3 regions of the Aeribacillus sp. FSL K6-3256 genome follow, and region 3 is predicted to be linked to each of the others. Evidence: riboswitches for the same ligand, from Rfam matches in the RefSeq annotation. Region 3 holds a riboswitch; each other region holds the start of a gene.

Evidence for each region. A riboswitch is a leader RNA that binds a small molecule or an ion and turns the genes downstream of it on or off. The one in region 3 is predicted to bind thiamine pyrophosphate.
Region 1: linked by a shared signal. The riboswitch ahead of thiT (energy-coupled thiamine transporter ThiT) and the one ahead of thiC (phosphomethylpyrimidine synthase ThiC) in region 3 are both predicted to bind thiamine pyrophosphate.
Region 2: linked by a shared signal. The riboswitch ahead of tenI (thiazole tautomerase TenI) and the one ahead of thiC (phosphomethylpyrimidine synthase ThiC) in region 3 are both predicted to bind thiamine pyrophosphate.

Annotation. Positions count from the first base shown of each region.
Region 1 is NZ_CP150188.1:3,239,222-3,243,306, reverse strand. It holds gene menC (o-succinylbenzoate synthase) at 1-807, shown strand, start outside; gene thiT (energy-coupled thiamine transporter ThiT) at 849-1,409, opposite strand; TPP riboswitch at 1,479-1,582, opposite strand; gene NSQ84_RS15650 (DUF418 domain-containing protein) at 1,755-2,990, shown strand; gene NSQ84_RS15645 (DUF2179 domain-containing protein) at 3,094-3,639, shown strand; gene NSQ84_RS15640 (DUF1992 domain-containing protein) at 3,661-4,032, shown strand; gene NSQ84_RS15635 (hypothetical protein) at 4,074-4,085, opposite strand, start outside.
Region 2 is NZ_CP150188.1:1,083,869-1,087,953, reverse strand. It holds gene thiO (glycine oxidase ThiO) at 1-818, opposite strand, end outside; gene tenI (thiazole tautomerase TenI) at 820-1,419, opposite strand; TPP riboswitch at 1,559-1,667, opposite strand; gene NSQ84_RS05290 (monovalent cation:proton antiporter family protein) at 1,722-3,575, opposite strand; gene mgtE (magnesium transporter) at 3,601-4,085, opposite strand, start outside.
Region 3 is NZ_CP150188.1:2,593,742-2,597,826, reverse strand. It holds gene NSQ84_RS12510 (galactosyldiacylglycerol synthase) at 1-781, shown strand, start outside; gene thiC (phosphomethylpyrimidine synthase ThiC) at 829-2,571, opposite strand; TPP riboswitch at 2,706-2,821, opposite strand; gene NSQ84_RS12500 (NfeD family protein) at 3,015-4,085, shown strand, end outside.

The DNA.
Region 1 (4,085 bases), 650 kb from region 3:
GCGGCTTTGGAAGGTGCCGTGTGGGATCTATATGCAAAACAGCAAAATATACCTCTTTCACAAGCTCTCGGGGGAATGAAAAAAGAAGTTGAAGCTGGGGTGAGCATCGGTATTCAGCCAACAATAAAAGATTTAATCAGTCTTATTGAACAATATCAGGAGGAAGGATACAAGAGAGTAAAAATAAAGATTAAACCAGGTTGGGATATTGAAGTAGTTAAGGAAATACGGAAGCATTTTCCGAACTTGGATTTAATGGCTGATGCGAACAGTGCCTATACATTAAAAGATATAAATCATCTAAAACAATTGGATGAGTTTCAATTAATGATGATTGAGCAGCCTCTTGCGCACGATGATATTGTGGATCATAGCAAACTTCAAAAAGAATTGGACACACCGATCTGTTTAGATGAAAGTATTTGTTCCTTCGAAGATGCTCGAAAGGCTGTTGAACTTCGAAGCTGCAAAATTATGAATATAAAAATCGGCCGTGTTGGCGGTTTGACAGAAGCAAAAAAAATCCATGATTTTTGCAAAGAGCAAAATGTTCCAGTTTGGTGCGGAGGGATGCTTGAATCAGGGATTGGACGGGCCCATAATATAGCCTTAGCGACACTTGAACAATTCACACTGCCAGGAGATATATCCAGTTCATCTAAGTATTGGGAAGAAGATATTATTGAACCGGAAATATCGGTTTATAATGGAAAAATTGCCTTGCCTGATAACCCGGGGATCGGTTTTCATGTAAGCCGTGAAAAATTAAAAAAATACACTGTTGAAACGAAAGTATTTACCCTATAAACAAAATTATCCTCTGCATGTTTTGCAGAGGATGATTTTGTTTATTTTACAACCAATCTTGGCGCCGCCATAATGAGAATAACAGTAACGACAGCGCATAATACAAAGGCTCCTATCATCGTAATGCCGTTTACGATCAAAGAATAAACGACCGCTGACATTCCTTCTGGTGCATATTCTCCGAAGAAAAAGACACCGCTGATAAAATGCCAAAAATAACGTGCAAAAGCTCCGATGAAGACGCCAAAGATGATGAAAACAAGAGCAGAGCTTTTCTTTCCATCTTTCAGCTTATTTTGGATAGTTTTGCTGAAAAGACCGGCTAAACCGATAAAGGAAAAAGCTAGAAAATAGTCGATGAAGCCTTGAACAGGCGTCAGGATGTATGCATCACCTAATACAATTTGCAATAATCCCCATAAAAAGCCGGAAATGAAGCCAATCTTTGCACCGGATCGAAACGATAATATGAGTACAGGCACCATGGCAATGGATATAGAAATGGCTGATGATAATTGAATGGAAGGGAGAAGATCAAGTATAACTGCCAATGCTGCAAAGATTGCTGCTTCTATTAATAGTAATAAGCGATTTTTTTCCAAAAATAAAACCCCCTGTATATTATTTGCTATCAACAAATATCCATAAGGGGGAAAAAGGCTGTATCATGGATCAGTATACTTCCACATCCCTACGCTAGCATTAACTAACAGGTTCAAAGGGTCTGGACGAAATATCCGTCCACTCTCAGCATATAGCTCCCCTTGTGGATCTGTTGATATTCGAATCTTATGTCTATCATAATAGACTATAAGAAAATTGTCATTCTTTTTTCGCTATATTCAAATAAATTTAAACACGATAAAGCTGAAATGCAGCCTTTGGACAAAAAGTAATGAAAAAAGGGCGTTAACAATAAGAACTTTTTTCAGAATGGGGGTTTTGGTTTGAATCTTAAACGTGAGCGTTATGAAGTAGTGGATGTGGTGCGGGGGGCTGCGATATTTGGCATTTTACTTGTGAATATGGCGCATTTCAGCTATCCAGATGTATATTTATACCAAATAGGCAGCGAAAATTTTTTTACTGAAACATGGAGAACATGGGATTTTCTAACGAAAAATATTTTGGAAATATTTGTACAAATGAAGTTTATTACAATGTTCTCATTATTGTTCGGATTTGGAATCATCATCATGGAGGAACGGGCTTTAGGAAACGGCAGGAACTTTGTTTCTATATATATACGCAGACTGGTGGTGCTTTTTGTATTTGGACTAATTCATTCATTTTTCATTTGGGATGGAGACATTTTAATGGATTATGCTGTGCTGGGGTTTCTTCTCCTTTTTTTCCGGAAGTGTTCCTGGAAAACCCTTTTGGTATGGACTGTATGTTTATTTAGTTTATATTTGCTCCTTATTGGTTTGATGACGGCTGTATCCAATGGTGAGGATGCTTTAGTCCAAAAAAGAGAGCAGGCTGCCTTACTGGAAGAGGAGGCAAGAAACGCAATCCATTCATATCAAAACGGAAGTTTTACTGATATTTTCCATCAGCGTATTCATGATCGGCTTTTTTACATGTCTATGTCTGGCATGTGGCCTTTTCAACCGCTTGTCTATATAATAAACATGCTCCCATATATCAGCATGTTTTTAGTTGGCATGATATTTGCGAAACAAAAGCTTTTTCAAGAACCGGAGAAGCATCGAAGGTTATTAACAGCCATCTGGTTTTTCGGGCTTATCATTGGGCTTCCGTTAAATATTTTTGCGGTCACCGCTAAAAATAGTTTTTACATGGTGTTCGGTGCACCATTTCTCATGTTGTTTTATGTGATCTCTCTCATATTTTTATATTTTCACCCAATCTGTCGGCAAATTGTTAAGAAGATTGCGCCTGTTGGACGCATGTCATTGACAAATTACATCATGCAATCTGTTATTTGTACATATATTTTTTATCATTACGGATTGGGATTGTACGGTAAAGTATACCCCTTCGCCGGTTTTTGGCTTGCACTCGCAATTTTTGCCGTGCAGCTTATCATCAGCCATATTTGGTTTAAATATTTTCAATTAGGGCCGTTGGAGTGGGTATGGAGAACAGCGATGTATTTCAAGCGCCAGCCTATTCGCATGAAAAAGGAAGTTTCGAAGCATAATAACAGATCAAGATGAATTGTAAAAATGTAGTTTCAAATCTCAGATTTTGAGTTTATGATAGCTCTTTCTTTTTGAAAATAATTTATAGTATGATGGAACAAAGGAGTGTCTAGGCAACATGTTTCTACAAGCAATTTTTATTTTTTTGCTGCAATTATTGTATGTACCAGTATTGACGATCCGAACTATTTTGTTAGTGAAAAATCAAACAAAGGCTGCTGCTGGTATAGGTTTGCTAGAAGCAGCGATTTATATTGTCGCTTTAGGAATAGTTTTTCAAGATTTATCTAATATTTACAATATTAGTGCATATATTATCGGTTTTGGTGCAGGGCTGTTGTTGGGCGGTGAACTGGAGAAAAAGCTGGCTTTTGGATATGTAACATACAATGTGAATTTAATGGATAAAAATTCCGGATTAGTAAAAAAATTGAGGGAGGCTGGTTTTGGGGTTACGGTCTTTCAAGGAGAAGGAATGAATTCGATTAGGTATCGTTTGGAAGTTGTTGCCAAACGGTCTCGGGAGGAAGAATTTTTAAAACTTGTCAATGAAATAGAACCAAAAGCGTTTTTAAGCTCATATGAAATTCGTTCTTTTAAAGGCGGATATTTAACAAAAGCGATGAAAAAGCGGGTAAAGCGTTTAGAAAAAGAACGAACATAACGGTCGAAGGGAGGATGAAGCGTGGATATATTTGCACAAATTGCTGAGGATCGGATCAAAAAGGCATATGAAGAGGGAGAGTTTAAAGAACTTCCCGGGATGGGGAAGCCTCTCCCGCATGACGATTTGTCTGATATTCCGGAAGAACTCCGAATGGCTTATCGTCTTTTGAGAAACGCCGGTATGGTCGATCAAGAAAATGACTTGAAAAAGGAACTATTAACTATTCAAGATTTACTAAAATGCTGTGAAGATGAAGCAGAAAGGAAAAAATTACAACAAAAGCTGTCGGAAAAACAATTAGCATTGGAACGAATCGTGAAGAAAAGGAATATATTCAACACATCTGCATCTCAATTTTATAAAGATAAAGTTTATAAAAAGCTTATTTGACGTTTTCGAAAAAGAATGGTGCCTTTATTTTCGCCATTCTTTTAAATTTGCTG
Region 2 (4,085 bases), 1.5 Mb from region 3:
CCTTTGACTGTCGGATGCGTATCCCAGTCGTTTTCATAAGAAGTTGCTCCAATAATAACGGTGCCGTCTTTTTTCGGTACGATATAACAGTGCTCGTAAAACACTGTTTTGTTGATCACCAGTTTTTTCGGTTTTATGGCTAAGCATTCTCCTTTAACGGGCTTCATTGGATTTCTCAGCCCCAGCTTTTCAAAGAAAAAGCCACTCCAAACTCCGCTTGAAACGACGACTTTTCCACATATAAAAACTCCTTGGGAAGTGACAAGCTTGTATGCTTTTCCCTCTTTAATCACGTCGAAAACAGGACATTGTTCAAAAATAGATGCACCATATTTTCTAGCGCCTTTCGCATATGCGTGGCAAACAGATGAACCTTTCACTTGGCCGTCATGCTTAAGCCAAAGAGCTCCCGCAATGTCTTCAGAAACATGTGGCTCATTTGCCAGTACGTTTTCCCTTGAATGCCATTCTAGTTCATTCTCATCTGCAAGCGATTGCAGAAAGCGGCCTTCTTCCTCAGTAAATGCAAGCCGATACATGCCTTCCTGCACAAGCTCAATATCCACACCAGATTGCTCCAATAATTCTTTTGCAAGGCTCGGATATAAATTTCGGCTCTCTAAGCATAGCTCAAAAAATATGTCTCTTTTTTCATTTTCAGAATGGGCACCCAGCATTCCTGCTGCAGCGGATGTCGCTTTACCTCCGATTTCGCCGCTTTCAAACACGGCGGTCTTCAGCCCTGCTTTTGATAGCTCATAGGCGATCCCTTGGCCGATGACCCCTCCCCCGATGATTCCAACATCAAAAACGTTCATTTTAAAAAGCTTCCCCTTTCCTGAAAAGTTTGGCAGCGCTCTCTGGATCTTTCGAAGAAAAGATATAGGACATAACGGCAATACCGCTTGCTTTTTTTTCTAAAACCTTTTGCATATTATCAGGCGTGATCCCACCGATGGCGATAATAGGAATATTGACGTGTCCAACGATTTTCCCAAGCAAATCTGTTCCCTTTGCCGGAAGTCCTTTTTTACTGTTCGTTTCAAAAACGTTTCCGAAAAAACAATAGTCTGCTCCGTCTTTTTCTGCTTTTACCGCTTCATCTAATGAATGGACGCTGACACCGGCTTTTATTTGCGGAAAAGCGCTTTTCACTTTTTTTACCGGCAGGCCGGTTCCCGGAAGATGAACATTTTGAACGCCTGTTAGGAGCGCAACATCGAGCCGATCGTTGATAACAAGCTGTTCTCTCCTTATCCCGTTTGCCAAAAGCTGTTCTACAAGATGAATGATCTCACATGGTCTTTTATTTTTTTCTCGTATATGAACGTAATCAACATGATCTGATATGGACAAAATTATGCGTATTAGCTCGTTGACTGGTTTTGTTCCGTCTGTTACGGCATGAAGCTCCAACATTGTACATTCCTTTCATGAGAAAGACGCTCACACTCGTCTTTCAAGGTTCAAAACTGGAAAGCAGCTGTCCAAGGGTGAGACTGGAAACAATAAAAAACCACCTTCCTTGCTGGAAAGTGGTAATGGAATATCAGACATATGTTTCAAATTCCCACTTCCCTACGCTGGCATCATCCAGATCAGGTTCAAAGGGTCTTAAAGTCAACACTTTAATCTCAGCCTTTCCAAAGGCTCCCCTAGTGGATGCTTATTAAATTTTCATACTAATTTCATGCTATCACAATTTGTTTTGTTTGCAAATATTATTTGCTAAATTCCAGCTCATCTTTTAACTCATTTACATATTTGCGGGAACCCGTTACAATCAAGCGGTCCCCTTTTTTCAATTCGGTATCGCCGTGAGGCACAATGGAATCTTCACCTCGAAAAATCCGGACAAAGATACAATCTCCTGTAAACGGAAAGTATCGAAGCTTCATTCCATCATATTTTCGGTTATTCATATTAATTTGATAAAGAGAGTTGTCTTGGTTTGTTAAGATCCGCATAACGCCAGGCGATTCGATCAAAGCCCTGAGCAGCGTTTTTGTTGACAGCATGACGGAAAATACGCTGATCCCCTTTTCTTTTAATGCTTGATCCAACTCCGGGGAAGAAATAGAGGCGATGACCTGTTCTACGCCGCATTCTTTTGCATATGTCGCAATTTCCGCATTTCTTTCTTCATCCCCAGTAGCCACTATTACTATATCAGCTTCCATTATGTGGTGTTCATTCAATGATTCTATCGAATAGTCTTTCAATTCTTCAATTTTAAACACCGATTGAGCAGTCCCGTTTTCAATTTTGTCTTGCTGTGTATGATATACGGTTGCTTCATACAAATTTTTGTCCAATTCCCTTGTGACTGGAAGGGTCATTTGATTTGCACCAATAAAAGCAATTTTCTTTTTTGGCTGCACCGCCATTTTTTTGGGGAATAATTTTTTAAATCCTATCGGCGTGATAATGCTTGTTAACACGGCAACTACTATTAATGCGTCAGCCATTTGCTTATCAATCAGTTCGATTCGCTGTCCAATTTCAGCTGCCGCAATAACTAATGATAAAGTAGCAGTCAACAAGAACGCCGCCGCAATCGTTGTATTCGTATCATACCATTTTCTCAGCACAAAAACGGGAATAAACTTTGAGATCAAGAGGGCGAGAAATAACAAAGGAATTAACAAAAGAAGGTTCGGATCTTTGATCAATTCCCATAAATCCAATTCCACCCCTACCATGACAAAAAAGATCGGGATTAAAAAACCGTAACCAAACGAATCTAGCTTTTGCACCAAGTCTGAATTAGGCGATAAAAGCGAGACTAAAACTCCCGCAAGGAAGGCGCCTAAAATATTTTCTGCCCCAAGCGTTTCCGATAAACCTACAAGTGCGAGAATTAACGTAAAAACCGCCCTTGTTCCAATTTGAACCGTTCCTTTTGACATCGTTTTAATAAAGGATCGACTTTTAAACCTTTTGCCAATGAAGTAAAGCAGTACGCCTGCTGCAAACAAAAGAAGCAGAAGCCATGTATTGCTTTCTCCTTCGCTGTTTAAGGAGACAAAAACCGCCAGCAAAATCATGGTGACAAGGTCGGCTATGACAGCCACCAGCAAAATAATTTGGCCGATGTTTGTTTTCATAATCTGCTCGTCTTTCAGCGTCGGCACTACTACTCCTAAAGAAATCGTTGAAATCACTAACGTCATGAAAAAGGCATTGCGGATAAATCCCATCCACATTAACAAATACGATAAAAGTAATGAAACAACGAAAATGCCAAGAAAAACAATTGACGCAACCAAAAAAGTATGAGGAGCGTTTTTTCCGTTGGGCAGCTTTTCTTCTTTTTTCTTCTCTTTGGAGAAAATGGTGAAATCAATCTCAAGCCCGCTTAAAAACATGAGAAATATAAATCCCAGCGTTGAGAGAGTTGCCAGCCATACATCTTCCTGCACTAAATTAAATCCCGTTTTCCCGATGATTAATCCGACAATAATTTCCGCAACGACGACAGGAATGAATGTCAGTTTGAACCGATGCAGCAAAATCGGGGTTAAAAAAGCGCCGACCAGCACGATGACAAGAGAGGTTACTGCATGTGATTCCATATTGCGCCTCCTTTAGCTAATTTTGTTAGAGCAAATAGTTCATAAATAGTGTCGCCATGCCAAAATAAATCAAAATGCTGATCATATCATTAATCGTTGTAATAAATGGACCGGAGGCCACAGCCGGGTCAATGCGAAGCCTGTGCATGACAAGAGGAACAAACGCCCCGGCAATTGTCGCAACAGTCAGCGTTGACAATATGGAAAGACCCACTAGCAGTCCTAAGAAAAATTTCTGCTTCCAAATAAAAATTGTCAGTGCAACAACAATTCCGCATACTGTTCCGGTAATCAAGCCGGTTCCAGCTTCTTTGAGAATAATTTTCCACACGCGTTCGGAAGTGCCTTCGCCTGTTGCAATTCTTCTTACGGCAACAGCGAGAGCTTGTGTTCCTGTATTTCCAGCCATCCCTGCAATTAATGGTATAAAGAGCGCTAAAGTTGCCACTTTGTTCAACGTTTCTTCAAACTGGCCGATTAGGCCGGCGGTGAACATTCCTAAAAATAGGA
Region 3 (4,085 bases):
TTGTACTCATGCTCTTCCTTCCTACTTGCTTGCCAGGCTGAAAGCCTCTTCTCAAATCAACATCCCTGTTATCAATGTATACACAGATTTTTTTATTCATCATCTTTGGGGAAAAAGAGAAATTGACTATCATTTTGTCGGTCACTCATATATGAAAGATTATTTGCTCGAAAAAGGTATAAAAAAAGAACAGATTTTTGTTACAGGGATTCCTATTCACCCAAATTTTACAAAAAGGAAAGATGAACATGTACATAGCATGCGTTTTTATCGAGGATTAATTTCGGGAGGAAGTTCAGGCGTCGGTTCAATAGAGAAGATAACGGAAAAAATCAGCCGCGATGATGATATCCATTATATGGTGTTATGCGGAAAAAACAGAAAGCTTTATGATCGATTAATAAAACAAAACCATCCACGAATTACTCCTTTGCCTTACATCTCTTCAAGAGAACAAATGAACGATCTGTACAATCGCGTCGATTTTATCATGACAAAGCCCGGGGGTGTGACAATCAGCGAATGTTTATACAAAAAAATTCCTATATTTGTATACCACACTCTTCCAGGACAGGAAGAAATAAATTTGGAGAAATTAACGAAATTCGGGATGGTGTTTGATTTTCGAAATTGGCAAGAGGAAACAAATATTTCGGCCTCCATTATTCGAGCGCTGCAATCTAAGCAGCTATCAAAATTTTTATCGAAAGTGGATGAATATCATAAAAGTTTAGCTCCGATTGAACCAGCGGGATTGATCAAACGTTTAATGAATGAATAGCTCCTGGAAGCCATTAAAGCTTCTAGGAGCATTAGTTTGAAAATTATTTATCGATAAAGGGATGACCCGCCCTCTATAAATTCTTTTGCTTTTTGCCTCAAACCTTCCTGAACGAAATCAGAATCACTTGAACCGGCCATTTTTCTTAAATTGTGGGAAATTTTCATCGAGCAAAATTTTGGACCGCACATAGAACAAAAATGGGCAATTTTCGCTCCTTCTGCCGGCAAAGTTTCGTCATGATATTCGCGTGCCCGTTCAGGATCGAGAGAAAGATTAAATTGGTCGTTCCAGCGAAATTCAAAACGGGCTTTTGATAAAGCATCATCCCTTATTTGGGCGCCTGGATGCCCTTTTGCCAAATCTGCGGCATGGGCTGCAATTTTATAAGCAACAACACCTTGGCGCACATCCTCTTTATTGGGAAGGCCTAAATGCTCTTTCGGAGTTACATAACATAGCATGGCCGTTCCGTACCAGCCGATCATGGCTGCTCCAATGGCTGACGTAATATGATCATAGCCGGGAGCAATATCGGTCGTTAATGGACCGAGGGTATAAAAAGGAGCCCCTTTGCAAATTTCATTTTCTAAATCAACATTTTCTTTAATTTTATGCATCGGAATGTGCCCAGGGCCTTCGATCATGACTTGGACATCATGTTTCCAGGCGATTTCCGTCAATTCACCGAGCGTTTTCAATTCGGCAAATTGCGCTTCATCATTGGCATCTCGAATAGATCCGGGACGCAAGCCGTCACCTAATGAAACGGCAATATCATATGTTTTTAAAATTTCGCAAATCTCTTCAAAATGAGTGTATAAAAAGTTTTCTTGATGATGCGCCATACACCACTGCGCCATGATCGAACCGCCGCGGGATACGATTCCGGTCGTCCGTTTGACGGTCAAAGGGATATAGCGAAGCAGCACGCCGGCATGTATAGTAAAATAATCGACCCCTTGTTCTGCTTGCTCAATTAATGTATCACGGTAAATTTCCCATGTTAAATCTTCAGCAACGCCATTTACTTTTTCGAGCGCTTGGTAAATCGGGACGGTTCCAACCGGCACGGGCGAGTTGCGGATGATAAATTCTCTTGTTGCATGAATATTTTTTCCTGTTGACAGGTCCATAATTGTGTCAGCGCCCCAGCGGATGGCCCAAAGCATCTTCTCAACTTCTTCTTCGATTGACGATGTTACAGCTGAATTGCCAATGTTGGCATTAATTTTTACATGAAAGTTCCGGCCGATGATCATCGGTTCACTTTCCGGGTGATTAATGTTGGACGGAATAATGGCCCTGCCGGCAGCGACTTCTTGACGAACGAATTCAGGATCCATGTTTTCACGAATCGCCACAAACTCCATCTCTGGGGTGATGATCCCCTTTTTTGCATAGTGCATTTGTGTAACGACAGCACCTTTTTTTGCTTTGAAAGGCTTTCGATGAAAAGGTGTGGCAATATTGTGATCTTCCCAATTGCGAAATCCATTATCTTCAGGCTTTACCTGGCGCCCGTCATATTCTACAACATCATGACGGTCTAAAATCCACTGTTTGCGCACAGCCGGCAAACCTTTATGAATATCTGCCTGAAAATCAGGATCTGTATAGGGACCGCTCGTGTCATAAACCTTTACAGGTTCATTTTCAAACGTTCCCGCTTCCGTTTTCGTGGGAGTTAATTGAATTTCCCTCAACGGAACCCGAATATCGGGTCTCGACCCAGTCACATAAATTTTTTTGCTTGCTGGAAACTGCATGTTTTCGAAATAATGTTTCATTTTTCTCCTCCTCCATTTTTTTATCTGAAGATGTGCATAGAAAAATAGGAGGGGAGATGGGACGTGAAAAATAAAAACGGGTTCGCTTTAGCACGAACCCGATCAATTCAATATAGAAAAAGAAGGCAATAAAATACTCCCGCTACCTACTTCCCTACGCTGGCATCATCCAGATCAGGTTCAAAGGGTTGAAGAACTTCAGGCGCGTTCTTCTCTCAGTCCAGCTAATTGGACACCCCTAGTAGATGGTTATATATTTTTTTTAATAGTAACATAATATGAAAAATAATGAAAATATTTTTTCGTTTCATGTTTGTTTGCAGAATTGTTGATTTTTGAAACTTTCTGCGCAATTGTCCGTAATAATATTAGGCAAAAAATAAGGGGGGAGAGGCCTGAAATCAAACAATAAGTTTTTCGCTATTTGCGCTCTGCTGCTCATCTTGTCGATTATTTGTGCGTCTTTTGATGCCAAATCAGCTGAAGGGAAAACAGTTTATTTTATTCCGATTGAAAATACAATTGAAAAAGGATTGGTGCATTTTATTAAACGATCCATTCAGGAGGCGGAAAAAGAAAAGGCGGATGTCATTGTTTTTGAATTGAACACTCCTGGCGGTGCTTTAGAGGCAGCGATAGAAATAGGCAAAATGATTATGGATACAGATATCAAAACAATCGCTTATGTAAATAAACATGCGATTTCCGCAGGGGCTTATATAGCATTAAGGGCTGATCAAATATATTACCATCCTGGCGGTACCATTGGGTCAGCGGCTGTCATTGACTCCAATGGCAATGCTGCAGAAGTAAAAGTGCAATCGTTTTGGAAAGCAGAGATGAGAAATGCTGCTGAGCTTCATGGCAGAGACCCTATGTTCGCTGAGGCGATGGTAGACAGCAGCTTGAATATGCCCGAATATGGTGCAGAAAAAGGAGAATTACTAACATTAACAGCAAAACAAGCGATGGAAGTCGGGTATGGTGAAGGCATCGCCAAAAGCCGGGCAGAGCTTTTGAAATCGATCGGAATGGAAGGTGCAAAAATCCAAGAGACTGAGGAGACGTTTGCTGAAAAAATAGCCCGTTTTGTAACAAACATGTATACCATTCCGATATTATTAACGATTAGCGGTTTAGGATTTGTGTTAGAATTGTACACTCCTGGGTTTGGCATTCCTGGTTTTATTGGACTATTGGCGCTGTTTTTGTTTTTCTTCGGTCATTTTATTGCAGGGCTTGCGGGATTGGAAACGGTTGTTTTGTTCGTGCTTGGGGTTCTGCTTATAATTGCAGAGTTGTTTGTTCCAGGAGGAATTATTGGAGCAATCGGTTTTCTTTCAGTCCTTTTAAGTTTATTTTTAGCAGCTGATCATATAGGACATATGGCGGTTTCTCTTTTTATTGCCGGTTCCATTTCGATATTCACAATATTCATTTTGTCAAAGGTGATTGGTAAGCGTATGAAATGGTTTAAAAAAATTATTTTAAATGATTCAATCAGCACGGAGAAA